DNA from 4 places in the Neobacillus sp. Fa239 genome. Region 4 is predicted to be linked to each of the others. Evidence: riboswitches for the same ligand, from Rfam matches in the RefSeq annotation. Region 4 holds a riboswitch; each other region holds the start of a gene.
The links. A riboswitch is a leader RNA that binds a small molecule or an ion and turns the genes downstream of it on or off. The one in region 4 is predicted to bind cobalamin.
Positions count from the first base shown of each region.

Region 1 (8,034 bases), 520 kb from region 4:
GACGATAGAGGCGGGAAAAATTCTTGAGGATGTACACCTTGGTGATAGCATCGCGGTAAATGGAGTATGTTTAACGGTTACTTCATTTTCGGGCAAAGGATTTACCGTCGATGTGATGCCTGAAACCGTAAAGGCAACAAGCCTGAATCATATTAACCGGGGTTCAAAGGTTAACCTGGAAAGGGCAATGGCTGCCGGCGGCCGATTTGGCGGGCATTTTGTTTCCGGTCATATCGATGGCACGGGTGTAATCAAAAGTAAAAAGCCGTTTGAAAATGCCATTTATTACGAAATTGAAGCGAATCAAGAAATGCTAAATTACGTAATCTTAAAGGGCTCCATTGCGGTAGATGGGACAAGTTTAACCGTTTTTGGCAAAACTGAGTCAAGTTTTACGATTTCCCTTATTCCCCATACATTATCAGAAACCATCCTGGGTTTGAAGGGACAGGGTGAAGTCGTCAATTTGGAATGTGATATGATTGGAAAATATGTCGGCCATTTTTTAACAGGTCTTAAAGGGAACCAAAAGGAAAAAGGAATTTCCCTTTCATTTTTAGAAGAAAACGGATTCGTATAAAACAAAGGAGTGAGAAGATTGTTTAATACCATTGAAGAGGCTATTCATGAATTAAAACAAGGGAATGTCGTCATCGTATGTGATGACGAGGATAGAGAAAATGAAGGTGATTTCATCGCCTTAGCAGAAAAAGCAACGCCAGATGTCATTAATTTGATGGCTACCCATGGAAGAGGGTTAATATGTGTTCCAATTGAAGAGGAGCTAGCTCAAAAACTGAATTTATGGCCAATGGTAGCGAAAAATACAGATGCCCATGGAACAGCTTTTACCGTCAGCATTGATCATAAATTTACATCAACAGGAATTTCGGCTTTCGAGCGTTCCGCAACCGTTTTAAGCATGCTCGATCCGGAAGCAAAACCAGACGATTTTAAAAGACCCGGGCATATTTTTCCTTTGATCGCTAAAAAAGGCGGTGTATTAAGGAGAACAGGCCATACGGAAGCGGCTGTCGATTTAGCCAATTTATGCGGGGCAAAGCCTGCTGGCGTGATTTGCGAAATTATGAATGAGGATGGGTCTATGGCACGAGTTCCTCAATTGCGGAAAATTGCTGATGAATTAAACCTGAAAATGATTACAATAAAAGACCTGATTGAATATCGCAATAAAAAGGACCGGCTGGTCAAACGGGAAGTGGAAATCACACTGCCTACAGAATTTGGCACTTTTAAAGCAATCGGGTATACAAATTTTGTAGACCAAAAAGAGCATGTCGCATTAGTGAAAGGGGAAATTGATCCCGAAAAACCAACTCTCGTCAGAGTACATTCGGAATGTTTAACGGGTGATGTTTTTGGCTCCTATCGCTGTGATTGCGGCCCGCAGCTTCATGCAGCCCTTAAGCAGATTGAGCAAGAGGGTAACGGAGTCCTATTATACATGCGCCAGGAAGGGCGGGGCATTGGCCTATTAAATAAACTAAGAGCCTACAAGCTCCAGGAAGAGGGTTACGATACAGTCGAAGCGAATGAGATGCTAGGCTTTGGTGCTGATTTAAGGGAATACGGGATCGGTGCTCAAATATTAAAGGATTTAGGCATTACGAAAATGAAGCTTCTAACGAATAATCCTCGAAAAATTAAGGGTTTAAAAGGCTATGACCTTGAGGTGGTGGAGCGGGTTCCGCTTCAAATGGAATTGAGAAGAGAGAATGAAAACTATTTAAAAACAAAACATGACAAGCTGGGACATCTTTTACATTATTAAACATAAATGGAGGATCAAATGATGGGACATATTTTTGAAGGCAATTTAGTTGGAACAGGGTTAAAAATAGGGATTGTAGTTGGGCGGTTTAATGAATTTATTACTGGTAAATTACTTAGCGGTGCCCAAGATGCCTTGAAGAGGCATGGGGTTGATGAAGCGGACGTTGATGTGGCTTGGGTACCAGGGGCATTTGAAATTCCGTTAGTTGCTCAAAAAATGGCGAAAAGTAAAAAGTATGACGCAGTTATTACTCTCGGGACTGTTATTCGGGGATCTACCCCTCATTTTGATTATGTTTGTAATGAGGCGGCGAAAGGCGTTTCCGCAACAGCCTTAAATAGTGGTATACCAGTCATTTTTGGGGTACTTACCACCGATTCCATTGAGCAGGCTATTGAACGGGCCGGAACAAAGGCTGGCAATAAAGGCTGGGATGCGGCGACGGCAGCAATCGAAATGGCTAATCTTTTCAGAAGTATCGAGCAATAAGATATGGATTTATGAAGCAAACCAATAGGCAAACTATTTTCTGTTTGCCTATTTCAATTATCAACTACTTTTTTTATAAATCTATACAAATAAAAAAATATATATAATAATAGAGATAACATAAAAAAATGAAAGAACAGGTGCTAAAATCTTGAAAGAGATTGTAGCTTAAAAGGGAAGTTGGTGTAATACCAACGCGGTCCCGCCACTGTAAATGGGAGCAACCTATAATATGTCACTGTCAAAATAGATGGGAAGACATAGGAAGCCATGACCATGAGCCAGGAAACCTGCCTGTTTTTAAACACCTGCAGCCTACGGGGATAGGAGAGTGTTAAGCATTTAAACGTAAGCATTGCGTTTTTTCTTAACATTACATAACACCCTCCTCCAATTTGGGGGATTTTTTTATGGGAAATTTTAAAAGGGGAGACAGACATGAAGAGCAGAAAATCAAATTTATGGATGGCAGCAATACTTTTGTTTGCATTATTAACAAGCGGATTCCAAATTCCAGCATTTGCAGCAATAGAGGGGCAACAAGGGACGGTTTCCGTTTTTGGAACCGATGAAGCAGCACCATTACTGCCTGAAAAGACCATTCAATTAGGAGATAAAGAAACCGCTACGGAAGCATTGGAAAGTGCAGTTGGGAAAGAAAATGTGGAATATTCTCATTCTACCTACGGTGATATGGTGACGGCGATCAGCGGATTAAAGGCAGAAGGAACCAATTATTGGGCTTTCTATGTGAATGGAGTAGCCGCACAAATGGGGGCCGATACATACATTGTCCAGAATGGTGACAAAATCAGTTTCCGTTATACGGACTGGACGAAGCCTCCGCAAAGCAGCGTGTCCATTAAAGTGGTAGATGATAAGCAAAACATAATGAATAATTTATCAGGGATTACCATTATTGGGCATCCTACCGCTTTGCAGCTTTTGCAGACTGCCCTTGGGCCTGATAAGGTAGGGTTAACAGATACCCAATACGGAAAAATGATAACTTCGATCAACGGAATGAAAGCAGAAGGCACCAATTATTGGGCATTTTATATTAATGGAAAAATGGCACCGGTTGGAGCAGACAGCTATCAGCTACAGTCGAATGATCAAATCAGTTTTCAGTTCGAATCCTGGCAGGCTCCCGGTGATAATGGAAATAATGGAGATAATGGAGATAATGGGAATGACAAGCCAGTCGTTCAACCAATTTCCAATGTGACAGTAAATAAAGCAATCAGCTCTGTCGATGGATACGTCATGAAAGAGAAAATAGGTGAATGGGAAGCTATTGCCTTGAAACAAACAGGCAGAAAGATTCCTGCCAGCTATCTGCAAAATGTGAAAAAGCAAATGATCCAGAATCAAGGTCAATTTCATAAAATCACCGATACGGAAAGATATGTTCTTGGAATTCTTGCAGCCGGTGGGGACCCCACGAATATTGAAGGTTATAATCTAGTGAAGGAAATATATAATGGAAACGTGACCAAACAAGGTTTAATCGGTGTTGCCTATGCGCTAATTGCGCTTGACAGCGCGCACTTTCAAATCCCGGCATCTGCTGTTTGGACGAGAGAAAAGCTGGAAAACTATTTGCTTGAAAAACAAAACAAAGACGGCGGCTGGGCCTGGGATGAAAGCAGCACAAGCGATATTGATACAACGGCGATGATCTTATCAGCATTTGCTCCATATAAAAACCAAGCGAACATGAAAGTAAAAATAGATAAAGCCGTTCAATATTTATCGAAGCAATACCTTGGCCATAAAATCAACAATAGTACGACTGCTTCCCAAGTAGTCATCGCCCTTTCAAGTTTGGGGATTAATGCCAGTGAAGGCTTATTTGCGGATAGCAAGTCAAACCTGCTCCAATATTTATTATCCTTCCAAAATAAAGACGGCGGATTTGGCTGGAAAAGCGGGGATTCAAGTGACCCGGTATCGTCTACTCAAGGGTTCCAGGCATTAGCAGCCTACCTGCTTTATACGAAAGGAAGCGGTTCATTGTATCAGTTGCCGCTCTTGAAACAGGCTCCGGTCAATGAGCAGGCGGCTCCAGCCACAAACATTAAAAATGGTCATTCTTTACCGGACACGGCAAGCAACGCAGAGAATCTTCTCCTTTTAGGGGCAGTGTTCATCCTGATCGGGATGGCAGCATTCTTTTTGTTTAATAGGAGGAAATCAGCTTGAGGCGATTTTTAACATTAATGATCACCATCCTGCTTTCGGTAAGTCTAGCGGGGTGTGGTGGTACATCAGCGAGTTCCACAGGCCAAGCCAAAAAGGATACAAAGCCCGTAGTGATAGCGGTCCAAAAGGATACTAGTAAAAGCCCGACCGTTCCTGTACAGCCAAAAGCAAAATCTACGGCAATTCCGGCTGTGAAAAAAGAAAGTACAAAAATCAATGAGCCAAAAAAAGCAGTTATAACCGAAAAGAAAACAAATACTGCTGAAAAACAAAAAACAGTAACAACAATAAAACCTGCAGTAAAACCTGCAGTAAAACCTGTAGTAAAACCTAATAGCCAGACATCCGGAGCAAAGCCCGTAACAAAAACACCTGTTCAGAAGCCGATTTCGACCGTTACCATTTCGATTGTAGGTCCGAAAGATCATCGAAATATTCTCGCTGCCGAAAAAGTAAGCTTTCAGGACGGAGATACAATTTATGATATTCTCATGCAAGCTGCCAAAAAACACGGGATCCAGGTTGATTCCCGTGGCAGCGGCGCAACCGCTTATGTAGAGGGAATCGATAATATTTATGAGTTTGACTACGGTGTCAAGAGCGGCTGGATTTTTAAGCAAAACGGTAGCAGTTTGACAAGAAGTGTCGGGGTTATGAAAGTCAAAGCAGGGGACAGTATTCAATGCCTATACACGGAATAAGCGATAGAAGCATGGGATTTCGTTTTGAACGGTTACACCCGCTGGTTACTTTTCTTTACTATGTGGGGAGTGTCGCCCTTATGATTCTTATGCTTCATCCGGTTTTCTTGGTTTCGGGGTTCGTCATGATATTGATGATGAACCTCCTCCACGATCGGTTTCAGGGACTTCGGCACTGGCTTGTTTTCATTTTTTCAACCTTTTTGCTAATGGTGATCCTGAATCCTCTTTTTAATGAGAGAGGGCGTCATGTTTTATTTGAAATCCACCAGCATCGCTTCACATTGGAAGCGATTACCTATGGAGGAATGAATGCAATGGCGATTATCGCCATTATTGTCCTCTTTATTTCCTATAACATTGTGATGACGCCAAATAAATTGTTATTTTTATTTACAAAATTTTTACCGCAGTTTGCCGTCCTCTTAATGCTGACGCTCCGGTTTATCCCGTTAATGAGACGAAGATTGGAGGAGATTTCAGTTATACAAAAAAGTAAGGGACTCTCGGTAACTCAGGGACAATGGAAATACCGGGCAAGAAACGCGATGCTTTTTGTCCAGGCACTATTAACTTATTCCCTGGAAGAAGCCATCCAAACGGCAGATTCCATGAAAGCGCGGGGGTACGGTTCCCATCAGCGCTCAAGCTATGAGCATTTTACTTTTCGAAGCGGCGATTTGCTGGCAGGTATCTATTTGCTGATTTTGTTTACGCTGATTATTTACGGGAGAGCTTTTGGCTTTGGATTTTTGCAAATTTATCCGGTCATGGAATCTTGGCATTTATCTGTGATGGATGTTCAAACACTTATCTTTTATTTATTATTTATAAGCTTTCCATTATTTGTTGAAGCAGGGGGGATGCTTAGATGGCGATTATTCAATTAAATGATGTTTCCTTTACCTACCCAGACTGTTCAGATCCAGCCATCAGGAATCTTTCCCTTGAAATAAAGAAGGGACAGTTTGTCGTCCTGTTCGGTGCATCCGGTTCAGGCAAAAGCACCCTTCTCCACTTATTAAAAAACGAGATTCGCCCGCACGGAAATCTGACAGGTGACATTTTGATAAAAGGGGAATCAAGTGGGATAGGATTTGTTTTTCAAGATCCGGAAAATCAAGTGGTTGCAGATGATGTGCTGCACGAAATGGTTTTTGGTCTCGAAAACATTGGTCTGTCTCCGAGTGAAATGAGAAGCCGGGTCGCGGAAATGGTTCATTTTTTTGGTGCAGAATCCTTGCTCCACAGAAAAACCCATGAGCTTTCCGGCGGGAGAAAGCAACAGATAAATTTAGCTTCTATCCTCTTGATGCAGCCGGATATATTGTTATTGGATGAACCAACCGCCCAATTGGACCCGGTTAGTTCAAGAGAATTTTTAGATATGCTGAAACGGCTGAACGAGGAATTTGGAATGACGATTATTTTGGCCGAGCACCGACTCGATGAAGTGTTTACCATGGCAGATCAAATTGTCATGATGGAAAAAGGACAGGTTCTTTTAAGCGGCGAACCTAGGAAAGTACTTGAAAAGGTTTGGAATTCTCCAAATCAAGCCTTTGTGCCAAGCATCCCGGCGCTATTTTTTAGTATGGGAGGCAACGGGGATGTTCCCTTAACCGTAAAAGAAGGAAGAAACTGGGTTCAGCAAGCGGCACCACAAATAGTTGAGAAAAATGTATCTTTGAATCCAAGAAATTGTGGTGAGGTATGGCTGAAGGCCAAGAAGGTACAATTTCGCTACGATAAGAAATCCGAATTCATCTTAAATGAGCTCGACCTTTCATTAAACAAAGGGGATTTTTACGCTTTGCTCGGCGGAAACGGGTCAGGAAAGTCCACTTTATTAAAAGTGCTGGCGGGGTTGGTGAAACCGGAAAGCGGCCGGATTTTTTATGAAAATAAACCTTTGAAAAAAATCAATCTCCCGAAAACAATCGGGTATTTGCCGCAAAATCCAAAGCTATTTTTCATTCAGGATACGGTAGGAAAAGAAATGGAAGTCATAATGGAGCAGTGGGGCATTCTTCGAGATGATAGAGTAAAACAGCTTTTGGTAGATTTGGGCATCGATCAATTGCTTGAAATCCATCCATATGATTTAAGCGGCGGGGAGCTTCAAAAGGCGGCGATGGCTTGTTTATTACTAAGAAAACCGGAAATTCTTCTTTTAGATGAACCGACAAAAGGGTTGGATCCCATTTCTAAAGAGAATCTCGCTAAAATTCTTGGCAAACTGAATGCTGAAGGAATCACCATTTTTATGTCTACTCATGACGTAGAATTTGCTGCCCAATATGCAACGACATGCGGCATGATGTTCCAGGGGAAGATTACAGCAGAAGGAGCACCAGAAAGCTTTTTCAAAGGCAATTTCTTTTATACAACCATGGTTCAGCGGCTTTTCCGGGAAACCTCCGTGATCACAAAAGAGGAGGCACTAGGAAGATGCGTTTTAATCGAGTCTTAATGAAAGTTATCTTATTTTTCCTTGTTGTTGGGGTATTATTGACCTCTTTTTGGTGGGAAGATCAATATTTACTCTTGAGCTTTGGAATGGTAATTTTGATATTTGGACTATTTTTGATTCGTTTTGAAGGAAGAAAGGTCGATCCACGAGAATTGGTCCTGCTTGCCGTTTTGGCGTCCATTGCCGCTGTTGGCCGGATTCCGTTTGCCAGTATTCCGAGCGTGCAGCCGACGACATTTGTCATCATGATGGCCGGTTTGGTATTCGGGGCTGAAAGCGGCTTTATTATTGGAGCTGTGGCGGCCCTTGCTTCCAATATGATCCTTGGTCAAGGTCCGTGGACACCGTGGCAAATGGCGGCATGGGGACTT
Region 1 is NZ_AP041611.1:2,067,608-2,075,641, forward strand. It holds gene ribE (riboflavin synthase) at 1-580, shown strand, start outside; gene ACZ5XR_RS09835 (bifunctional 3,4-dihydroxy-2-butanone-4-phosphate synthase/GTP cyclohydrolase II) at 599-1,792, shown strand; gene ribH (6,7-dimethyl-8-ribityllumazine synthase) at 1,814-2,284, shown strand; cobalamin riboswitch at 2,406-2,596, shown strand; gene ACZ5XR_RS09845 (DUF4430 domain-containing protein) at 2,723-4,489, shown strand; gene ACZ5XR_RS09850 (DUF4430 domain-containing protein) at 4,486-5,190, shown strand; gene ACZ5XR_RS09855 (energy-coupling factor transporter transmembrane component T) at 5,172-6,080, shown strand; gene ACZ5XR_RS09860 (ABC transporter ATP-binding protein) at 6,062-7,663, shown strand; gene ACZ5XR_RS09865 (ECF transporter S component) at 7,642-8,034, shown strand, end outside.
Region 1: it holds a riboswitch for cobalamin, as region 4 does, so the genes downstream of both, ACZ5XR_RS09845 (DUF4430 domain-containing protein) here and ACZ5XR_RS12440 ((2Fe-2S) ferredoxin domain-containing protein) in region 4, are expected to answer to the same signal.

Region 2 (8,034 bases), 320 kb from region 4:
TCTGGATCATATTGTTGTACTTTTTCCCAAGGAGTTATTACAGAGTAACCTGCAGGATTGGACAACATATCTACTCCACCCGCCAAAGAGATTTGGTCAGGAATCCAATGTCCACAATTATAAATGGGATCTAACCATTCCATAACCATCACTCTTTTTGGTTCTGCTTGATGTTCACGAAGTTTGTCAGTAATTGCACGTACTCTCTTTTGTAAGGAAGCTAAGTAATCAAGACCAATCTTTTCTTCTCCTAGCTCCTTTGCAATGGTTAGTGCATTCTGATATACATCCCGTAGCCTTCGCGGTATTAATGGTACCACTTTTGGTTGCTTTTTAAGGGAACCAATGGCTCTTTGAACAACAGAGGTGCTAATTTGACATACATCACATACATCTTGAGTAAACACAAGATCAGGTGCTATATCTGATAATAATTCCATATCCACATAATATAAACTTTTTCCCATATTTGATGATTCTGTTACAAAAGTTTCAATTTCTGTACTTGAAAGATTACGCCCCTCGAGATGGGTGCGAACAACTTTTGGTTTATCCGATGGACATTCAAATGTGACTCCATTCAGATATCTTTCTAGTCCCATTTCATAGATCATATTGGTAGCGGCGGGTAAAAACGAGCATACCTTCATTTAGATTGCCTCCTCAAGTTAAAGTCTAGTAATATTTCATTTTCAATTTTTATCCAATCAAACGTTTCTTCAGCAATTGATTTCTTAGCTAATATTTAAACGAGTAGAGTTATAAATATGAAGATTTTTACTATTTTATGTTCATTCCAAATGCACTGATTTTTCAACTAACATGCGAGTAGAATTAAGTCTAAAATCCCCCTCACTCGAGTGAATACTCATACGGAGATGTCCACTATATGGATCGGGATATATTTGGATTGGCATACCAAAAAGATCCTGTACCATTTGCTCATTAAATATCTCGTGTGTCGGGCCTTGATGAAGGATTCGTCCCTTGTTTAACATAATCAAATGACTGCAAAATCTTGCCGCAAGTTCTATGTTATGAAGAACTACAATGACAAGGTATTTTTGAGATGACAAATTCTTTAGCTGCTGCAAAATATCCATCTGATAGTACAGATCAAGACTCGCAATAGGTTCATCCAACAATAGGATGTGACTCTCTTGAACCAGACAGCGAGCAATGGCTGCCCGCTGTTGTTCACCTCCCGATAACTGAACCATTGGGGTATCCCTGTAAGGGACCAGATTCAGCCGATGTAACCCCTCTTCAATTTTCTCCCGGCATGCCTTCGTCAATGCCCCGGATTGAGTGCGAAATACAAACCGACCCATAGCCACAAATTCAGATACAGTATAGGGAATTTGATCGTTCATATGCTGAGGTAAATAAGCAATCTGCCTGGCACGCCAATTCGTCCGTTTCTTATGTAAAAGATGGTCATTGACACGAATTTCACCTTTCGTAGGCTTTAAAATTCCCGCCAATAAGCGTAATAGAGTTGATTTTCCCGCCCCGTTAGGTCCAACTAAGCCAATGAGTTTTCCTCCTTGCCAGGTCCCATGAATCTCTCGAAGCAGGGATCCGTATCCGAGATTTGAAACCTGAATGATTGGCTCTGACATGTGGCATGCTTCTTCTACTTCAGGCCTGGTTATTACCGAAGAACTTCTCATGTTGTTACCCCTCCTCTCGATAGATACCTCGATCTTGTTTTCGTAATAAATAAAGAAAAAAAGGAGCCCCTAAACAAGCAGTAACGATTCCTACATTTAATTCAACTGGTTCAAAAACCATACGGGCGATCACATCACATAAACAAAGAATGGATGCTCCCCCAAGAGCAGATGCAGGAATAAGAAATTGATGGCGGGGACCAACCACCATGCGAAGCAAGTGAGGAACAATCAGCCCTATAAATCCAATGACACCACTTACACTTACACAAGCTCCAACAACCAATGCCGATATGATGAAAAGAAATCGCTTTGTTCTTTGTAAAGGCACTCCTACTCCTTCAGCCTGTTCTTCCCCAATGGAAATAATGTCGAGTGAAGGGGCTTGTATGGTATAAAGCCCTAATCCAAGAAGAACAACAATAGATACGATGCCAACTGACGGCCAAGTGATACCATCCAAACCGCCAATGAGCCAAAACAGCATTTCATGCATTGTTTCAAGTTGCGCCAAGGATAAAAGCAAGGTCACGATGGCACTGCAAAACGAGCTAATGGCTACCCCTGCTAAAAGTAAGGAATAAATGGCTGTTCTTCCTTTATAAGTTGATAATTGATAAATAACGAAAACAACTATTATTCCGCTTGTAAATGCACCAAGGGGCGTGCTCCATTGACTTAATTGAGAAAGACCAGATTGAATCACGATAACCGCTCCAAGGGAAGCACCGCTGGATACCCCAATGATAGCAGGGTCAGCCATTGGATTACGGAAAAGAGCCTGCATAACAGCTCCTGTACCCCCTAACCCTGCGCCAATCATTACAGCAGCTAACCATCTCGGCAAACGTACGGCCCCAACTACCACTGCATCGGTTGTACGCATGCCATGGAAATACCCCCATGCTTCACCAATGAGATGCTGAACCGGTATGGACACTGGACCGATGGAAATTTCAAGAGCGGATACCATAATAAAGAATATTCCAATGGCTACAAAAATAGGTATGATCCGGTTTCCAATCACTGCAACTTCACATCAGGATTTAACACATGTGCAACATCAGAAACCCCATTGACTATATATTGAGATACAGATGATAAATCGGCCCCATTTATAGCAAAAACCTGTTTATTCTTAACTGCATTGACATTTTGTAACGCAGAATCACTCAAAACCTTCTTTACAAACCCTTTTTCACTGTCTGCAACAATCATCACATCAGGATTTAATTTGACAATTTCTTCTTCAGAAATTTTTTGCCATCCGTTTAAGCCTTTGGCTGCATTGATTCCTCCGGCCATTTCAATCATTTGGTTAACAGTTGTATTGTCCCCAGCCGCATAACCATAGGAACTGTAGTCTAATACCGTCAATTTCTTTTTGTCCTTAACAGCATTTGAAATAGTATTGATCTTCGATTCCATTGACTGTACCAACTGATTGGATTTTCCCCTCTCCCCTACTAATTGGCCGACCACTTCGATACTTTTTTCAACGGAACTAATAGAAGTAAAATCGGTAAACTCATAGACGGGAATGCCCGCTTGTTTAATTTGATTAACTATTCCTTGGTTTGTATAAGATGCTAATAATACAAGGTCAGGTTTAGCCGCAATGATTGTCTCTGCATTGGCATTTTGAATTTGCGGAATTCCCTTAACAAAATTTATGACATTGGAATATTGTGGATCACTTGAATAGGTTGTCACCATAGCCAACTTGCTTTTTGGTATCATGCCTGCAAGGATTTCATCAGTACCTTCTGTCACGGATACGATATGTTGTGGCTGTTTTTGAATTGTGACTTTATTTCCAGCCTCATCTGTGACCGTTAAAGGGAATGCTGATGTTTTTTCCTTTGGCTGACTTTGGGAAGTTACATTCGCACTATTTGGAGACGCAGCAGTCTGTTGATTTCCACAAGCCGCTAAAAAAACTGTCGGGACAATAATAGAAATCAGAGTAAAAAGTGTTTGCTTTTTCATTTTAAGATGGCTCCTTTTCATTAAATAAAAATTTATTTTTCAATTCATATCCAACCTAATCTCTTTTGTCAGGGCTCTTGAATACTTCCGTGCTGTTGCTATATTCGATATCCTTTATGTTCTCTCTGGCGTTAACAGCCCGGGCCATGACAAACAGCAAGTCAGATAACCTGTTTAAATATTTTAAAGCTGGTAAATGAATTCCCTCCTGGCGCATACAAGCTACAGTACATCGTTCTGCCCGTCGGACAATTGTACAGGCGACTTGAAGTTGCGCTGAATGACGGCTTCCGCCACGCAAAATAAATTTAGTGATTTGATCTGCTTCCTCCTTATAGGAATCAATCAAGGGTTCAAGCACTCCAGCAGCATTTTCCGGTGTACGGTAGGTGTAATCTGCATCAGGAGCAGCAGCTAAATCTGCGCCGACATTCCAAAGCATTTGTTGGACAGATAAGAGATGTTCCCGAATATCCTCATACCTTTTTTCAAGTTCACTTATAATAAGCCCGATATAAGCGCCTGCTTCATCAACGGTTCCATAGGCCTCTATCCGAATATCATCTTTAAAACGGCGGGCTTTACCAATAATGGAGGTTTTACCTTTATCTCCTCCGCGTGTGTAAATTTTCATACATCCTTCTCCTCTTCCCCCCATATATTTTGAAAGATGAGCTCTTTCAAATTTAATCTTTTTCCCCATCCGACCCTTTCCAATATCGGGATATCCGGAAAATGGGAGGTATAACCGATAGTAAGCAATGCGACTGGATCAATCGAATCTGGGATTCCTAAAATCTTGCGAACATCTTCCTTCTGATAGATGCTAATCCACCCCATCGCAATCCCTTCTACCCGAGCTGCTAACCACATATTTTCAATAGCACAGGCTGTTGACATCAAGTCCGTTTCCGGAATGGTATTCCTCCCCAAAACATGCGGGCCTCCTCTTCCCGAATGATTCGTTACGCATATAGTCATCGGCGCCTGTAATAGTCCTTCCAGCTTCAACCGCAAATAATGGTCTTGTTTCATATCAGTATATTTTACCGAAGCCCGAATCCTTTCTTTCTCAACTGCACGATATAATTCATTTAAAATGTTTTGATCTGATATAACGATAAAATTCCAAGGCTGCATAAAACCGACGGATGGAGCTAAATGAGCAGCTTGAATAATGCGTCCCAGAGCTTCCTTTGAAATGGGGTCAGGCAAGTAAGAACGAATATCCCTGCGGGCCGCCAATGCTTTATAGACTGCCTTCTGTTCGGCAGGAGAAAAATCAAGTTTAGATGGCCCAAGAGTGTCTTCACCATCATAATCCATGAAAGCATCCTCTTTTAATTCCGTACGATGTGGGTTACTCACTTTCGCATCATCAAAGGTAGATGTCTCCGCCATAATTCGGCACGCTTGCTGCAAAGTGGGCAGTATTAGCAGCGCTCCCGACCCCTCACCTAAGCGAAGCTGCCATTGTACCATTGGTTCTAATTGCAATGCTTTTAATACATAGGTATGTGCCTGTTCCAATGAACAATGGGAGGCAATCAAATAATTTTTAATATCCTTATTGAAACGGGAGGCCCATAACGCTGCGATACCTGTCATGAATCCATCTAGTACAACTGGAATGGACCGGCTGGAAGCGGCAATCATGGCTCCTGCCATTGCCCCGATTTCAAATCCGCCAACGGCAGCTAGGATATCCCATGGATCATCCTTGCAAATACAGTGTTTAGTCAACGCTGTTTCAATAACCTGTATCTTATGCTGATGCTGCCTATCACTAATGCCCGTCCCCTTTCCTACGACTTGCTTCACAGGTAAATCTAAAAGAACAGCAGCCATTGCTGCAGCGGAGGTTGTATTTCCAATCCCCATCTCTCCAAAAATCAACAGTTCCTTCCCTTCATCAATAAGTTGATCAGCTATTTCCATACCAACAGACACACACTCTACTGCGTGCTCCCGAGACATGGCATAGTCTTGCACAAAATTCCGGGTACCTAGGGAAATTTTACGAACCACCGCTTTTGGGTGCCTCACTTTTGAATTTATTCCAACGTCAACGACTTGTAGGTCAATCCTGCTATGTCTTGCCAAAACACTGCTCACTGCACCTCCCATGCACATATTTACCGTCATTTCTTCCGTAACATGAGAATCATAAGCTGATACCCCTTCTTCATTGACACCATGGTCAGCAGCAAAAATAACACAGCCGGCATTATCTATTGAAGGAATAATGTTTCCAGTAATTCCAGCGAGCTGAATGATGGCTTGTTCTAAGATTCCAAGGCTTCCTTTTGGTTTTGTTAAATCATCTAAGCGAAACTCTGCTCTCTGCATCGCTTTGCTATTCAACGGACGGATTGCAGCTGCACGATTATAAATAATATCTGTCAAAACCATCTTCCTTTCTTTTAATCTAGCAACGACCCCTTACAAAAAAAGAAAAAACTCTGCCTTATTCGGCAGAGTTTATGTTGAAATATGTATATATGATTCACGTACAGGAATCCTCATATATAATTCTTCAACCTACCTCTCCTCGAAGGTATATTGTGCTATTTTTCACAGGCAGGTCTCCTGACTTACAGCGAGCACCGAAGCCTTCCCACAAATTGTTTTGCAGTGGCTGAACGGTTCGAATAATGCTGATTACAGTGGCGGGACCGTACCGGACTTTAACCGGTTTCCCTATTATCTTCGAATTGAAGCACCTGAGAAAATTTCTTATTTAATTGGACAATTTAATATTAAATATGCTCGTAAATTTTGTCAATTAACTTTTATCATTCATCTCCATTCGAACTTCCAAAAAAGGGCTAAAAGTTGTAAGTTTTGTACACTACGAAACTATTGGTTTTTTTCTTTGCCACTTAAACCGTCCCATTTCCAGTAACTGATGCATGTCAATAGTTCTTAAACTTTTAAGTGAAAATAGCCTAAAAAAGAGAGCCCGTAGGCTCTTTGGAAACATGTTTAAATCATTTGTCTAAAAGAATCTGCGTCTTCTTCTTTCAATTTCGATTTCGATACGTCTTCTTCTCTCTATCTCGATTTCGATTTCAATACGTCTTCTTCTTTCTATCTCGATTTCGATTTCAATAGGGAGAAACCTTCTTCTAAAGCCGCCAGGGAAAAAAAACATGTGTAATTCATCCTCCTTTCGTTTCAGTAGTCTAGACAAAGGGAAAGTTTACTCAGCCTGCACTTAATCCCGAAAAAAAATTTACTAGATCGTAAACGAAGTACCAACAATGATTAGTAGAATGAACAATACTACGATTAACGTAAAAGACATACTCAATCCATCAAGCATGTATATCACCTCCAGTACCTATTGGGTTATCTGAAGAAAGAATACTTTCCTCTATTTAATATATTTCTTAGGACAAGTTTGGATTGGACAATAATCATCATATTTCGACGAAATCCGTAATTTGCTTAACCCTAAAAATAAAAAAGCGTCTGCAATTCATGCAAACGCCTCGTAGAGGTAACTAATCTAAGATGATTTTCTCAGAACCAGTCTCTACTATGAGACCAATACTAGTCCCTAGTTAGAGACTAGTGATAATATTTCCTGCAATATATGCAAAACAACTAAAGAAAGATTTAATGAAATATACTTTCAACATCTATTGCAAGGGAGATTTATTTTTAAAACATCTATTGTTTTCCTATCAAAACCAGTTACACCTGCAATAGCAGTTTGAGTCCATCCTTTATGGCGAATATGTGACTTAGCCCTATCCAAATTAAAAAGCCTGGCAGGTAATGCTAGACGAGATTACATCGACATTTACTAAGATATAGATTTAAAAGCGTATCGATTTAATAGCGTATCGATTTAATAGCGTATCGATTTGATACAGCCGCTTTCCTATAAAACATCACAAGTGTTACTCCAAAGAAAGCCCCTTTTGGCGGCACTCCTAGAAGTAAAATAAGTTACGCAATGGCTCACATTAAACAAAAACACCCTAACATTTAAGAGTGCTGTCCATTTTCAAAAGTTAAAGGTGCCCAAAAATTGGCTCTTGGGCACCTTTTCCTAAGATTGATCAATCATGTTTTTTCGCATAGTCAAAATCAAATTCGCATTCTTCTAGTTTCACTACCTTTGTTTTCTTTATGAACTTAAAGCCAAACCATAAGCAAAAGAATAGAGGAATGCCAAGATAGGCGGCAATTACTCCGCCCCAATCAATTTTGTTTGAAAGGAACGCCTGGTAGTCTTGACCTAAAGTGACGAGTAAACCAACAGAAAGCGCAAATATTGGTCCAAATGGATACCATTTTGCCCGATAAGGCAGCTTATCAAGTGAATAACCTTGAGCCACAAATGCTTTACGGAACCGATAGT
Region 2 is NZ_AP041611.1:2,910,060-2,918,093, forward strand. It holds gene ACZ5XR_RS14075 (ABC transporter substrate-binding protein) at 1-650, opposite strand, end outside; gene ACZ5XR_RS14080 (ABC transporter ATP-binding protein) at 792-1,673, opposite strand; gene ACZ5XR_RS14085 (FecCD family ABC transporter permease) at 1,678-2,700, opposite strand; gene ACZ5XR_RS14090 (ABC transporter substrate-binding protein) at 2,697-3,662, opposite strand; gene ACZ5XR_RS14095 (cob(I)yrinic acid a,c-diamide adenosyltransferase) at 3,718-4,296, opposite strand; gene cobT (nicotinate-nucleotide--dimethylbenzimidazole phosphoribosyltransferase) at 4,293-6,068, opposite strand; cobalamin riboswitch at 6,225-6,404, opposite strand; gene ACZ5XR_RS14105 (hypothetical protein) at 6,661-6,816, opposite strand; gene ACZ5XR_RS14110 (YjcZ family sporulation protein) at 6,901-6,987, opposite strand; gene ACZ5XR_RS14115 (amino acid permease) at 7,733-8,034, opposite strand, start outside.
Region 2: it holds a riboswitch for cobalamin, as region 4 does, so the genes downstream of both, cobT (nicotinate-nucleotide--dimethylbenzimidazole phosphoribosyltransferase) here and ACZ5XR_RS12440 ((2Fe-2S) ferredoxin domain-containing protein) in region 4, are expected to answer to the same signal.

Region 3 (8,034 bases), 2.4 Mb from region 4:
ACAAGCTCAAATCCGTGTTCATGTGGTACCTGCCATGACCAAAATTCCTTTTCTTCAGATGCAAATTGAGATAATAAATATCTGATTACCCCGCCATGTGTAATAACGGCACAGCGCTCGATAGGTTTAGCGAGAACTTCCTCCGTTATTTTTCTCCAGCCGCCTAGAACTCTTTGAGTGAATTGCTGAAAAGACTCTCCATTTGGCGGGGAATAATTGACAGGGTCTTTCAACCACCGGCAGTATCGTGAATCATTCTTCAAAATTTCGTATGTTTTCCCTTCCCAATCGCCGAAATTCATTTCGCGTAATTCAGTTAATGGATAAGGGTTTGTATGTGGAAACAATATTTTGGCTGTATCCAAACATCTTTTTAAATCACTGGCAAAATAGCAATGATACCGATTATGCGTCTTCAAGTCCTTTGTTTCTTCACATAAAGGAGAATCACTCCAGCCTAAATAGGCTCTTCTTTTATTAGCGATTGTTAAGCCATGACGAAATAATGCAATAACCACACAGTCATCCACAGCACTAACTCAGTCCCTTCTATAGAGGCCCCCAATACATCCCCCGTAATCCCGCCAAACCATTTCACGGCTTTCCGCCTGCAAAAGAAGACACACCCAGCAGAAACAATGACCAATAATCCCGCCAATAAGATATTTTTATACGCTAGAAACAGAAGACCCAGAATGTACAGAGGATAAATCCCTAACACTTTAGGTGATGCTGCACGTTGAAACAAGGAACCCAGCCCTTCATTTTTAGCTGATTTAACAGTTACGAGCAGGACACCCATCACGCTTTTACTCAAAAAAGGAATGGCAGCCATTAAGATATATGATATGGACTTTATGTTCATCGTACTTTCATAGATAAATAGAAACCGGCAGCTGAGTAAAACAAGGATGGATATCACCCCAAATGCTCCTGTTCGTGGATCCTTCATAATTTCGAGCCGCTTTTCTTGATCACGATAGGAAAAATACGCATCACTCGCATCCATCCAGCCATCGAGATGGATTCCGCCGGTTAGGAGAATCGTCGCTAGCCAAAGGAAAAAGGCATCAGCAAGATGAGAAAACGGCGTCCACTCCTTTAATACATAAAAAAGAACGGAATAAATGAGACCTTGAAAAAGGCCTAATAATGGAAAGGTTTGAACCGCCCTTCTGAGAAGATCCTGCTCCATCGGTATTTCAATGGGAACGGGAATGGCTGTGAAAAATTGAAGATTAATCAAAAATCCTTTGATGAATTTCATTTTTGCCCATCCTTCATTTACTTTCTTTTTTCATGACAATTGGAATGCCCGACTCCACTAAATAGACTTCGTCTGCTTCTCTTACCAATTGCTGATGGATTTGTCCTAGTAATCTTTTATATGTAAAAACGAGAGTATTTCCGACTAACGGTTCGTTTAAAACTTCATTACTGACAACAATCAATGCGTTTGCCCTTTTCTTTAAATCGATCATTCCCGCAACAATGCTTTTCTTAACCTTTTCAACATCAAGCGGAACCAATTCACGTTCGTTAGAAAACAGTTCATTATTCAAAAGTGTTGTCACACAATCGAGTAAAATGATATCTTTTTCACGGATATCTTCTGCAAGCTCCCTTATATTCACGGACTGTTCAATCGTTTTCCAATGATCCTTCATGGCCCTTCGATCTCGCTTATGTTTGCAAATCCTCTCTTCCATCTCGTAATCGGAAGGAACGCCTGTTGCCAGGTAAATGAGTTGTCCTCCTGTTTCGCTGGCGATTTCTACAGCCTTCCTTTCTGCAAAGCTGCTTTTCCCGCTTCGCACTCCTCCTGTTATAAAAATGAATAATGGAGATGACACCACCGGATAAACACCTCATTTTGCTGCTATTTTTTGTGAATTTTTAATCGCTTTGGCCGTGCATTGATAGACAGCTTCACTGATCAGTTTTCCTAAAGAATTGTTCGTTCCTGCAGATTCAATCACTGTTCCTGTTTGACTTGAAGCGATTAAAATACGATCCGAAGAGATCCCTGTTACGGAATCCAATATATTTAAGAAAAGCTTGGCTTTAGCTTTGCTTCCGTTGCCGTCATAATGCTTTGAATAAAGGCCTCTTCTGTCAGTTCGCCATTCACAAAAATCCATGTATGGACAGTGACAGGCACCATTTCGTCCACATTTCCAACATTTGCTGTAACAATAACGAAAATCGAAAAGTCAATTTCTTTCGAGGTTTGGACTGTTGATTCATGCCCTACCTGCTATTGTCAGCAACACGGCAAACAATAGTGAATACCATTTCTTCACATTACTTCCTCCTGTTTTTTCGACTATCATAAAATTTTGCACCAATAAAAAAACATCCCCATTTTGACATGGAGATGTTGGTTTGTTTAGATTCTGTTACTCATGCAGAGTAATCGTGGCCTAAGCTTCCACCCCTCCCTATCCTCGTAGGTTTTTTGGCGCATGAAAAAATAGGCAGGTTTCCTGGCTCATGATCATCGCTCCCTATGCCTTCCCATCGATTCGACAGTGACATATTATAGGTTGCTCCCATTTACAGTGGCGGGACCGCGTAGGTATTTCACCTAACTTCCCTTTTAAGCTAAATATCTTTGAAAGAATTTTAGCACCTATGCTTCTATTATTTTTTTATGATAGTTTCATTATATAGGGAAGCAAAATCATTTGTATATGTTTTTCAGAGAAACCTTTCCAATATAGGAAATAGTTTTTCCTCCTAAACTAGTTTCTAATAAGATTGAACTATCCTCATAAAAATGTTTTATGGTATGATAATTAAATTGTTTACCTGCCTTGTGACACATTTACATTCATCTAAGAAAAGAGGTATTTATGAACACCACAGAATTATCTAAGCGGCATTGGCTGCTCATCTTTACACTTACTTTATTAACCTTTGTTCTCGGGACAAGCGAATTTGTCATCGTCGGGATCTTAACCGATGTTTCCTCGGGTCTTCATATAACCAATGCAAAAGCAGGCACACTTGTTTCTGCGTTTGCCATTACCTTTGCCATTGGCACCCCACTCGTGATGTCGGCAACAAGTCATTTTCCAAAGCGTAAATGGATGCTGTTTTTGATCGGATTGTTTATCATTCTCAATGCTCTATGTGTGATTTCGACAAGCTACATGATGATCCTCACACTTCGGATGATGACGGCAATTGTAACAGGAGTTTTAATTTCACTTGCTATGATTGTGGCAAGTGAAACCATGCCAATTGCCAAACGAGGACTTGCTATATCATTCGTTTTTGGCGGCTTTACTCTAGCGAACGTGATTGGAGTGCCCATTGGCACCGTCATCGCTGAAAGGTACAACTGGAATGCAACCTTCCTGTTAACGACTTTTCTCGGTGGAATTGCGTTTTTGGCATCTTTCTTAACTTTGCCTAATAAGCTCAGTCAATTTCGCAGCTCGATGCGTGATCAATTTTCTTTGTTGACACACCCGCGAATTTTAATGGCTTTTTTCATTCCATCTCTTGGATTTGGATCGACGTATGCCGTTTATACGTATCTTGTTCCAATCCTGAAAGTAATGGATGCTCCTAGCAGTTCAATCAGTTTAATCTTGTTTGGCTACGGATTTATTTCGATTTTCAGCAACATACTCGCCGGTAAAATTGCCTCTCACAATGCGATCGGCCGCCTGCGATTGGTTTTCCTCGTACAGGCAATAGTACTGGCTAGCTTGTATTGGACAACCAATCATTTTATCTATGGATTGATTAATATTGGCTTGATGTCATTAATGGCCATCATGTTAACCACATCTACCCAGCTTTATTTGATTGACCTTGCCGGTATATATCAGCCAAATGCGACAGGACTCGCTGCTTCACTGATGCCAGTTGCAAGCAATATCGGGATCGCCTTGGGTTCAGCATTAGGCGGCATTGTTTACAATCAAGGAAATTTGATGAGTGTGACATTGGTCGGCGGGCTGGTCGCAATAGGGGCAAGCCTTCTAACCTTCCTAAGTCATCGCTTAGACCAAAAACAGGCGAAACCCGCATAGGGTAGATTGAATAAGGATCTTGAATAAGGGCTGGCGATGGTCATCGTCAGCCCTTTATTCTGTGGATCTGTATCGTCGTGGAAAAAAACTTCCTAAATCATACTTTTGCTCCTATCATGTTAAAATTTTCCTATATATAATAGAGTTCTAGGACAAATTTAAGGAGGATGAAAAGATGGAAAAGGAAAATCGTTCAAATAGCCAAGAAGAATCCGGGTACGTGCAGATACCTGGAAGTGAGAGAACCCCGCTACCATTTGCCGTTAAATTGACTCCAGTTCATCCTGATGAAGAAATGTCTGTAACTTTACTAGTTCGTCGACCGCCGGTTACTAGTTTTTTAGAAAAGAAGAGCACTCTCCCTTTTACCAAAGTACAGCATCTTAGCCGTGAAGAATTTGTGGTAGCTCATGGGGTAGATCAAAATGATCTATTGAAAGTGAAAGATTTCGCTAAAAACCGTGGCCTATCAATTAAAAAAATGAACGCGGCTGCAGGTACCATCTTGCTTTCTGGATCAGCATCAGCTTTTAGTAATGCCTTTAAAGTAAAGCTCACAAACTACGAACATCTAAAATTTAACTATCGGGGACGTACCGGGCCCATTCATATTCCAGAGGACCTTGCCGATATTGTTGAGGCAGTGGTTGGACTGGACAACCGTCCACAGCTTCGGCCCCATTTTCAGATTTTTGAGGAAAAGATCGTGCCCCATAGAGATCAAACATCAAGGAAGTCTTATACCCCACCTCAAGTGGCCAGCCTTTATAATTTTCCAGAGAATATTAATTGCAGCGAACAGTGCATCGGTATTATTGAATTAGGCGGCGGCTATAACCCTGCTGAAATGCAACAATATTTCTCCTCGCTTGGAGTAACGGAACCAGTATTAGTAGACATATCGGTAGACGAGGCAACGAATCAGCCGACAGGAGACCCAAGCGGTCCTGACGGTGAAGTAGCGTTAGATATTGAGGTGGCTGGAGCTGTTGCTCCGGGAGTGAGAATGGCGGTTTACTTTGCCCCCAACACAGATGCAGGATTTTTGAACGCCATTACGACGGCTATTCACGACACCGTCAATAAGCCTTCTGTCATTTCTATTAGTTGGGGTGCCGCGGAAGATCAATGGACTCACCAGGCAATGATTGCGATGGATCGCGCTTTCCAAGATGCAGCAGCACTAGGTGTCACCATTTGTTGCTCCTCTGGTGACCGCGGCTCCGCCGATGGCATGAATGACGGTCTCGTTCATGTTGATTTCCCTGCTTCCAGCCCCCATGTCCTCGGCTGCGGCGGGACAAAGCTTGAGAGTTTGGGAGAAACCATTACGAGCGAAGATGTTTGGAATGAAGGACCTGACAGCAGTACCGGAGGCGGGGTTAGTGCCGTATTTAATCTGCCTCCTTGGCAGGCGTCAGCCAATGTCCCTTCTTCAGCAAATCTCAAAGGAAAAAAAGGACGAGGTGTTCCGGATGTTGCTGGAAACGCTGACCCCGCTACCGGCTATGAAGTTCTTGTCGATGGACAGAAGGCTGTATATGGTGGAACTAGCGCAGTTGCCCCACTCTGGGCAGGCTTGATTGCTCTCATAAACCAACAAATCGGTAAGCCGGTAGGATTTATAAACCCAACTCTTTATCAACTATCGACTGATAGCAATGCCTATCATGATATTACAATGGGAAACAATGAATCAAGTAGTGTAAGAGGGGCTTATACCGCCGGGCCAGGTTGGGATCCATGCACAGGTCTGGGTAGTCCAGATGGAACCAACTTATTGAACGCTCTTAAAAATGAAATCGTTCCTACTATAAGATCTAAGTAGAATAAAATATTACAAGGCATGTTTTTTTATAAAAACATGTCTTTTTTTTGAAAAATAATTGGAATATTATTCCTATTTCTTTTGTTATACGCTTTACTGCGTTACCATAGCGGGGGACTGACCCCATTTTTTTTAATGGATATTTGGGAATGAATTACCATCAGATTCATATTTTGTAATATTATTTTAATAAATAGAAATGGAGCTCCGTAGTGCATAGTGCTGGGCTTTTTGTTATGAAAACGGTTTAAAAAATGACATTTTTTCTGATTATTCAATTATTTTAGACATATTACTGCAATATATTTGCCACGTATGTAAACGATTTAACACCTCCCTGTTCTTTTTCTCAGAAAATTCTATGCTACTATTAAGAAAAATTAGCAACCAAAGAACACGGAGGGTAAAAGAAATGCTTAAAAAAATTCTATCAATAATAGCAGTTGCTGTGCTCTCAGTAACTGTAAGTGCTAATGCAAACGCTGCAACGATTACAGTAAAAAAAGGGGATACACTTTGGGATCTATCACGCGTAAATAATACGACTGTGAAAAATATCCAAATGGTGAATCGCCTTAATACAGACCTTATTCACCCTGGGGATGTACTAACAATTGCACCGGAAAAACATCATACGGTTATACCAGGTGACACATTATGGGATATATCCATGGATCATCAGGTAACTGTTTCGCAAATTAAAGAATGGAACAATTTAAATACCGATCTCATCCATCCTGGATTAAATCTATTAATTTTTGATGGCTTAAAAACTACTAATCATGCTTTAACAGTAAAACTAAAGAAGCATTCATTCCATACAGAATCGATACATACAGAATCTATAAATCCTGAAGCACAGGCACCCAAGGAAAGTGCACCTGCGGTAAAAGCTGAAGCAACAAGTAATTCGAGTTCAAAGGAAATTACGGTGAAAGCTACAGCCTATACGGCTTCGTGTGCAGGATGTTCCGGTATTACGGCTACGGGAATAAACATTAAAGCACACCCAAATGAAAAAGTCATCGCAGTTGACCCATCTGTTATACCGCTTGGCAGTAAAGTTTATGTAGAAGGCTATGGTGAAGCAATCGCAGGAGATACTGGTGGAGCCATTAAAGGAAACAGAATTGATATCTTTATGCCTTCTGAACAAGATGCCATCAATTTTGGCGTAAAACATTTAAAGGTCACAATAATAAACTAACATGACTAAAACTAGCCTATTCTAAAAAACACTGCAGCCCCTTTATGTACCAAGGGGTTGCAGTGTTTTTTAAATGAAATTTATTAAACTATTCGCGGATTAACACTTTACCGCATTACAGTATCGGGGGACTGACCCCATATTTTTAAAGATCAGCGGCACTTTTGCAATCACAAATGAATCCTATTAAAAAAAGACGATCGCGAAATTCTTTGCTTGAATTTCGCGATCGTCTTTTTTAATGGCAAGATCCTAAATCCTGTAATTATCCGGTCTCCAATTGGTAATCTGTTTCTTAATATCATCCGGACTTAAATTTTGTGAAGCAGCCTTTTCACTTAGTGCAGGAAACTCCGCATCATCAGCAAAACGGAGAGCAATTATTTGTCTTACAGTAAGTCTTGGATTAAGCAATTTTCCCGTTAAGACATAGTGTCGAAGATTCTCTTCCGCTCTTATCGCCCGGTCCTGCGCCTTTAATGGATACGTACGAATTAAGACAAACATGATAGCCAGAATGATAGAAATGGCTAAAGCAAGGATAGACGGCAGACACAGTCCGTTTTTAACAGCAAAGCATATGGCACAAATGATTGTAATTAATATTAATAGCGATAAAATATAATGAAAAAGCGGATGATACCTCGTATGATTCTTATAATTTTGATTCATTTGAGCTTCCTCCTCATTTCGGTCACATAGGACTTCTCTAAGTGAACTGTTTTGCTTTTCCTTACCGGGTTCGGGCACGTAGGACTTCTCTACGTGACCTGGTTTGGTTTTCCTTACCGAGTTCGGGCACGTAGAACCTCTCTACATGACCTGGTTTGTAGTTCCCTACCAGTTTCGGGCACGTAGAACCTCTCTACGTGACCTGGTTTGGTTTTCCCTTCAGGGTTTGGGCACGTAGAACCTCTCTACGTGACCTGTTTTGCTGTTTCTTACCGGGTTCG
Region 3 is NZ_AP041611.1:4,949,253-4,957,286, forward strand. It holds gene ACZ5XR_RS24415 (histidine phosphatase family protein) at 1-518, opposite strand, end outside; gene cobS (adenosylcobinamide-GDP ribazoletransferase) at 488-1,267, opposite strand; gene ACZ5XR_RS24425 (bifunctional adenosylcobinamide kinase/adenosylcobinamide-phosphate guanylyltransferase) at 1,281-1,856, opposite strand; gene ACZ5XR_RS24430 (hypothetical protein) at 1,869-1,979, opposite strand; gene ACZ5XR_RS24435 (adenosylcobinamide amidohydrolase) at 2,048-2,173, opposite strand; cobalamin riboswitch at 2,460-2,651, opposite strand; gene ACZ5XR_RS24440 (MFS transporter) at 2,856-4,046, shown strand; gene ACZ5XR_RS24445 (S53 family peptidase) at 4,222-5,874, shown strand; gene ACZ5XR_RS24450 (3D domain-containing protein) at 6,287-7,081, shown strand; gene ACZ5XR_RS24455 (DUF6526 family protein) at 7,334-7,753, opposite strand.
Region 3: it holds a riboswitch for cobalamin, as region 4 does, so the genes downstream of both, ACZ5XR_RS24435 (adenosylcobinamide amidohydrolase) here and ACZ5XR_RS12440 ((2Fe-2S) ferredoxin domain-containing protein) in region 4, are expected to answer to the same signal.

Region 4 (8,034 bases):
GCCTTTTTTGGCCAATGCAAGCTCCGCTGCTTCCTCGTAGCTTTCGACGACTGTCATGTTGTCATATTGGAAAGTTTGAGACTCCCGTTCATACCGGATATAGGGAATTCCCGCCGTTTGCGCTGCCTTGATTGCGTTTTTCGAAGCTTCTTCCGCAAAAGGATGACTCGCATCGACAACCGCTTGAATCCCTTTTGTGTCAATCAATTCCACCATGTCTTCATCCGTTAATCTCCCTACTTGAACAGGTATTCCTGACTCCGTCAGTTCAAACGCTGCATTTTCTGTGACAACGGAGGCCAGGAGAGCGAATCCTTCCTTTTTTATTTCTAAAGCAAGGGCTCGTGCATCACTTGTACCGGCTAATACGAAAATCATCCTCTTTCCCCTGCCTTTTGCACGGCATGTTCATGATCATGGTGATGGTCATGGTCATGATGGTCATGGTCATGATGGTCATGGTCATGGTGGTGATGATGATCGATATGTTGCATCACATTGAGACGGTATTGGCAGGTATCGCAGTTCATCTTCACCTCATCACGAAGGGCTTCTTCCACTCGTTCTATTAAAATAGTCTGTAATTTTGGATGATAACCAAAATAGTCTGCCAATTGAAATTCAATCGCGGAGTATTGATTTTGAATAGGAACCATCATATCTTCTAACCGTTTTATCAAGATTCCTGTGAATAGAAAGTAAGGCAGGATGACCACTTTTTTTGCTCCTAGCTTTATACAGCGCTCAATCCCTTCGTTCACAAGAGGATTGGTCACCCCCATAAAAGCAGGTTCGACGATTTTATAGTTTGTTTTTTCCCATAGTAATCTAGCAATTTTATATAAATCACTATTCGCATCCGGATCGCTTCCGCCCCGTCCTAACAAAAGGATCGCCGTTTCGTCGTCTGATGCCTCCCAATTCTCGCCAATTTCCATTAATCTCGTTTTTAAAATTTCAAAGGTTTCCTCATGTACACCAATTGGCCGGCCATAAGTAAATTGAACAAGTGGATATTGCTTCTTTGCCTCATCAATGGCTGCTGGAATATGAATTTTAGAGTGCCCTGCCTGTAAGAGCATGATTGGAATTACGACAATATGGTCGGCCCCTTTCTCCACACATAGGTCGATGCCTTGAGTCACTGTTGGTCGTTCAAATTCTAAAAAGCACGTCTTCACCAGTATAGAATCGTCCCAATTCCCACTCATCTCACCGATGAACTCGCGAACCTGCTGATTTCCCTCTTGATCTTTGCTCCCATGCCCCACAAATAAAATTGCTTTCAAACTATTTCCTCCTCTTTGTTTGTAAATGCATTCCCTGATAATTGGCCACTAGACTTCTTCCCTTTACTCCCCGCAAACAGCCGCTTCGATTTTAAGGTTTGGTGTAATATCCTGGTACACAAAACCTTGCACCGCTTTGACCCGTTTAAAAAATTTATAGAAACGTTCATTCGGATAAGCCTTTTGTTTGTACTCTTGAACAATCCCCTCTATGACCTCGACAATTTGGTCCGGATGGATTCCTTCCGCTGCGATTTGGCCGGGATGTGCCGTTCTTCCAGCTGTCTTTGCCCCTAGAAATAAATCAAACGCTCCTTTGCGGTAGACAATGCCAATATCCTCTTTTACGGCTCCATAACAGGCCATTCCGCAGCCATTCACGCCAAGTTTTAATTCTTTTGGGAGTTCCATGCCGCCAAGCCTTTCCTGCAGCTCATCGGCATAAGGGATGGAATCCTTCTTTTCACCGTCACAAAAATCACAGGCTTTTACGGTTAATACGTCACCGACAGGAGCAATCAAAAAGTTTGCCGCCGTTAGTTTTTCAACAATCACATCAGGATTAGAGGTTAAAATTTGCAGCTTCATAAAATGGTCTTGTGTGTACTCCATGACACCTTCTTCTCCGACAATTTTGGAAAGAATGACCATCTGATTCGCGGTAAATTTTTTATTGGCGACACCAGAGCTGACCGCTACCTCAAAAATAGATTGAAAGTCTTGCTTCACCAATAAACCTTGAGCTCGTTCATCGTTCTCACCAAGGATCATTTGCAAGGCTTCCTCAGCCAGTTCTCTTGGCGACTCTTTCATTGGGGTTGGGGTGACTTGTTTCTTGTTCACCGGTGTTGCATCTTCCGTTTGCTCCAGTGCCCATGGTTCGGCTTCCTTTTGCAGACGCTGATGCGGTTTCAACGGCTGTATTGCCTGATTTAATGTATACTTCCGCTGATAACCGCGCGGAGTAATGATCAATCCTTCGTAGAAAAATGTTGAAGAGTTGCCAATTAAAACGGTAGTTAACATGCCAATTTCATGTTCGAGCATCTCTTGTAAATTGGTTAAAACGATCTTTTGACTATCACGGTAAGCACTTTTTACCAATCCTACAGGAGTGTCTGGCGAGCGATATTTTAAGAGAATTTTTTGAGCTTCCATAATCTGCCGTGTTCTTCTCCCGCTTTTTGGATTGTATAAGGCAACCACGAAATCAGCTTGAGCGGCCGCTTCGATTCTTTTCTCGATCAAGCTCCAAGGTGTCAAATGATCACTTAAGCTGATCGTACAGGCATCATGCATGACCGGTGCGCCTAATAAAGCAGCACAGGAGTTGATGGCGGAAATGCCAGGGACCACCTCCACTTCTACCCCTGAGTTTTTTTTCCAGCCTTTTTCGATTAGCACTTCATAAACCAGTCCTGCCATTCCATATACTCCGGCATCACCGCTCGAAATGACGGCTACCCTGTAACCGTGCTCGGCTTGTTTCACAGCCTCCTGGGCCCGGCTCACTTCTTCTGTCATTCCTGTGCTGATGATTTGCTTTCCAGCTATTAATCCCTTGATTAGATCAACGTATGTTTTGTAGCCGATGATAATATCACTTTCTTGGATGGCTTCTTTTGCCCGTCCAGAGATATGTTTTTCATCACCAGGGCCAAAACCAATAACGAATAATTTGCCTTTCATCCTATTACGCCACCTTCCAAAATTTCCAAAATCCAGATACTATCGGCTGTTAAACCTTTTCTTTAACAGCCTTTTGTATTCCTTCGATGCATTCCGACCCTTCTGGCTGTATGAATCCTTGTTCGGAATAGTGATAGATCGCATGCTCTTGAAGGCAATGACCTTCCGCCAGATGACGCCTTACAATTGTAGTTCCCACTTCTGGGCTTACGTTTTTATACCAAGTCCCTGATGGATAGACGATGGCAACGGGTGCATCCTTACATCTTCCATTGCATCGTGTTCTTGTTGTATGAATAAGTGAATCTAAATCTAAATTAGCAATTTCATTCCGAATGGCTTGTGTTGCTTCCTCCCCCCCTTTTCTCATACAGCTGCTGCCGTTGCAAATGAATACATGGTGTTTCGTCCCTTGTAAATTCCAAGTAGTCATGTCACACACTCCTTTTCGTTTTTTACGCAAAAAAGCACCCCTATGGACATAGGGGTGCAGAATATATACACAAAAAAATGCGATGTATGTTCAGCACTTCTACCTATGTTCCCGTAGGTTGATTGAAGCTCTTAGGTAAAGGCAGGTCTCCTGACTTAGGTTCATCATTCCATTGCGTCTTCCCGAATTCCTTCAGTGACATCTGCAACGAACTCCCCATACAGTGGCGGGTACCGTGACGGATTTATACCGTACTTCCCTATTAAGCACAAATTTTTAATGTGCACCTATCCTAATCTATTTAATTGTTAAAAAGGCTTGTTTCCTCTAAAGCAATACTTGGATCATAAAAAATGATTTTGAATCATCATAACGCAAAAATCCGTTCAACATGAGTTGAACGGATAAAACGTAAGCACAAAGAATGTTAATAAATAATCATTTTTGTCCAAACGTTCCATCTTCTCAACCCCCGAAGAAATTAGAAACTTTAACAGCTAAGACAGGTCTCCTGACTTGTGTATCTTCCTACTTTAGACCCTTCCCGTATCGTCTATATATACGTTTCAGTGGTTTGTCTATTTCGTCCACACTCACAGTTGCGGGGACAGTTCTGGTATTGCACCAGATTCCCTATTAAGCCCTAAGGCATCTTAACTAATTGTTAACAAATTAGTATTTAATTTATGAGATATTATTATACTAGTCTATCAGATTTAATATTTCAAGAGTTTATTAAACTTCTTTTACGAAAACGCTGCCCGCCAATAACTTCATCTTGTTTAAATAATTATCAATAAGCCGAAAATATACAAGTTTTTATTAATTTCCTTGCATATTTCGGCTTTGTTACATTCAAAAAACATCCTTCATAAACATCATTTTTTAATTGCCATATACAGCTACGTGTTTGTCTTTTGCAGATCCATTCCAATAAGTTTCGATGATATGGTGTGCGAATTAGTTAAATAGCCTTTCCAACCTTCGTTTTTTAACATAATTTGTAATAAGAAAGCACCATTGTACCAGTTGCGATTTAGTTGCAACTCAAATAAGGAGGTATTGATTTATTAAAAAAATTATTATGAACGAATCGATTCAATCCAATGTGGTAAGGCTTGTATCGGAAAACGGTCAACAAGTGTTACCGACAGTTCAGGCGCTTAAGATGGCAATGGAAATGGGATTGGACCTTGTCCAAATCAGTGAGGCAGATCCACCGGTATGCAAGATTTTAGATGGTGGAAAATACAGATATGAATTACAAAAAAAAGAAAAGCAGAATAAACAGAATCAGGTAACCATCGAAACAAAAGAAATACGCATGTCCATCACGATTGACGAAAATGACTTTCAAACAAAAGTTAAAAGCGCGATTGGCTTCTTAACAAAAGGGTATCATGTAAAGGTGAGCGTCCGTTTTCGCGGGAGAGAAATCACCCATTCAAACATTGGGGAAGAACTTCTCAGCAATTTTTGCCAAGAGGTCAGCCACTTGGTGAAGTCTAAAACAAACGCCACATTGCAAGGCCGCATCTTGTCGATTTTGTTGAAACCATAAAAAAGAGCCTATTAAAGGCTTTTTTTATTGGCTCAATTGTGCGATCAGCGAGAACTAATCAAAATTTTGCAGTATTGATTGGTTTTAATGGTGCAATTCCTTATTTCAAATCCGAAAAAACTTATAAATTAAAAACGGTAGGTTTATTTTTATAGTGGTTTAAATTCATGCCGACTTGATGCAGGCAAGCTTTACGGTGAAAGTAGGAATTTTGCTGATTGCCTGCTTTTTTGTAAAAATATTATTTTTAAAAAAGGATTTGTTGATATTATTGTAGAATTCTGAAAATAACGACTTCTTGATATACGAGGTGATAATATTGAAAAAGCAGTTCATTTTTCTTATAATTTCGCTATTTTTAGTTTTTGTCTTGTTTTTCATGTTCCATGATTTCCGTTCAAAAAAAACAATCATTGCTGTACTTGATTCAGGAATAAGTCAAACAAAAAGCATAAAAAAGGCTCATGTTTTAAATGGATTTAATTTTATTAATCCCTTTCAAAAACCGAAAGACAAATACGGGCATGGGACAGAAATGGCAGAAATCATTTCTCAAATGTCACCAGATAACGAAATTCTTCCTGTAAAAGTGGTATCCGACAGGAATACAATCAATCACCCCTTCATGGGACTGGCTATTCTTTACAGTATCGTAAAAGGTGCAGATGTAATTAACATGAGTTTTTCCTATACCCCAATGGATTTTTTTACATCTTTGATGATAAAAGTTGGAGAAGCAAAAGGGGTGGTATTTGTCGCTGCAGCAGGAAATGAAGGAAAAAATAAGGTTGATTTTCCTGCGGACCAAAATGGTGTGATTGCGGTTGGTGCTTATGATACAAAAACGAAAAGGATTGCAAGCTTTTCAAATTATGGAAGTAAAATCGCTGTATACGCTCCTGCCGATGATATTCCTAAAGTTTTGGGTAAAGGGACGAGTATGTCAACAGCATTTGTGACTGGAATTGTTGCGGATATGATGAAAGATGGTGTAAAAAAGGATAACATTAAAAAAGAACTGAGTAAAGACTGTGATTTATTAACCCTTAAGAAAATGAATTATGAAGCCATCGACATAAATTCTGCCTTCGCAAAATATATGAATAAACCCTATTTGGAATTAGACCAATATAAAACTTTTTCAAGAAATAAATTTCAAGTACTAAATCTGAAAACAGAAAACCTTGAGAAATTGACTGTTAAAATAAATAACAAGGAAATGAAAACGTTTACTATTTCGAATCAATTGTTGATTCCTCTTATATATGGGATGAACAACATCCGGTTAACAGGTTACGGTGCGAACCACTTAAAAACCGTGAAAGATGCGGTTATCCTATACGAGCCAAAGCCCCCTGTAGTCCAAGATGAGTATTATATTAAAAACGGCATAAAATATGTATTATTTACCATTCGGGATTTATCGTTAAAAGAATTGAAGATTAACCATAAGAGAGTTGTTCCATCATTTATGGATTTGGAAGATCAAGATACCATTTATTCTTATCAAATGAAATATCAGAAGAATATCACCATAGAAGCAGAAGATTGCGCTGGAAACCGAACGGTCAAAACAATGGAAGGGTAATTTTTTAAAAAGAAATAGTTTAAGTTTGCTAAAGCATGTAGTGAGGATTAGCAAGGAAAACGTAAGCTTGTAAAAGAGCTTCCTGCGTTGAATGAAAAAGTAGAAGTTTCCTTATAATTAAAAAGATCTTGTCCTATGTTGCCAGGGCTGGGTCCTTTTTTGATTAGTAGATTTAATCCAGTCCGGTATTTTTGCCGGTCCTTTGACAGTAAACGACGTTCTACCATGAATGTCGTTTTTATGTTAAATCACTTATTTACAAACTGGATCTTATTAAAGTAACCTGCTACCGTTAGCAGAACAAGAAAAATGGCTGCCGCACAATCTGTTTCGTTAATCAGGCCAAAAAAATGCGATGCCTTATGTAAGCATCGCACTCCGTTAGTTGGAAAACGATTAACTTATTGTAAGGTTATCTCATCTCCAACATTCACCTCACCTATACGTTCAACCTTAGCCCATACTCCAAAAGTACCACTATGATTATTAACCAAGTTTCGGAGAACCCGAACATCCTGTCTTAATTCCTCTTGTGGATTATTCACCATTACACACCTTTGGAGTGGAGCAACAACTCTCAGGACAACCCTAGGTCCGACATTGATTAGTCGGTTCAACAAATCATCTTCGAGATATCCCGTTGATTCTGTATCGATTAAAACGTTTGCTCGAAAACGACGAGGGTCTACTGGCTCTCCTATTTCCTGACTCAACATATGTAACGCAGAGGTCGTAATGATACTTATTGGACCCTCGTCAAAATGAGATATTGACTCTTCAAGTGTCAAAGTTACTTGAAACCCGAGCCAATCAGTCAATGCCTCGTTTACAGCATTATTTTCACACCGATAATCAGTTCCATCAGGCATAGTTACAATTGGAGTAGTACCCTCATATCTTGCTCTAAAATTAAATAACCCGTCTATCAGTTGGAAGCGGCGTGTTGTCTTACCACTACCAAACTTTCCTTTTATGGTTTTTATAGCCCACAGACGGTCTCCCAAGAGACCTCGATTATCAATTGAAACTGCTGATAAAGACTCTCCTAAAATTGATTTTACAGGAAACCGACGGATTTCTTTGACTACCCCTACAAGTCCATTCTTATAATCCAAAGTTCTACCCCCGTTTTTCCCTTTATAGGATTTTATTCTCCAATATTCATATTAAACCCTTCTTCAAGTACCCTGCTTCGTTACTGCAATAAGAAAACGGGACCGCCGCAGCCATCATTTAGTGTTACCAGCCGGAATATGATCTTTTACTCAAGCACCCTTCAGCCATCGATGAAGCAGAGCCTCACCACAGAAAATGGAATTTTAATCGTTATTCCATGGTAGTTCAATATCTTTTTTTTTTCATATGTAATTAAACCAAATCAATAAGAAAAGGGTACATGGAATACTAAGCAGTAAAGCTAATTTGTAATTAACAAAGTGTAGACGTAACATTGGGAACATCACTGCATCAAATA
Region 4 is NZ_AP041611.1:2,585,376-2,593,409, reverse strand. It holds gene cobK (precorrin-6A reductase) at 1-378, opposite strand, end outside; gene ACZ5XR_RS12450 (sirohydrochlorin chelatase) at 375-1,289, opposite strand; gene cobJ (precorrin-3B C(17)-methyltransferase) at 1,353-2,978, opposite strand; gene ACZ5XR_RS12440 ((2Fe-2S) ferredoxin domain-containing protein) at 3,028-3,411, opposite strand; cobalamin riboswitch at 3,535-3,717, opposite strand; cobalamin riboswitch at 3,896-4,082, opposite strand; gene infC (translation initiation factor IF-3) at 4,496-4,972, shown strand; gene ACZ5XR_RS12430 (S8 family peptidase) at 5,292-6,560, shown strand; gene ACZ5XR_RS12425 (MOSC domain-containing protein) at 6,962-7,675, opposite strand.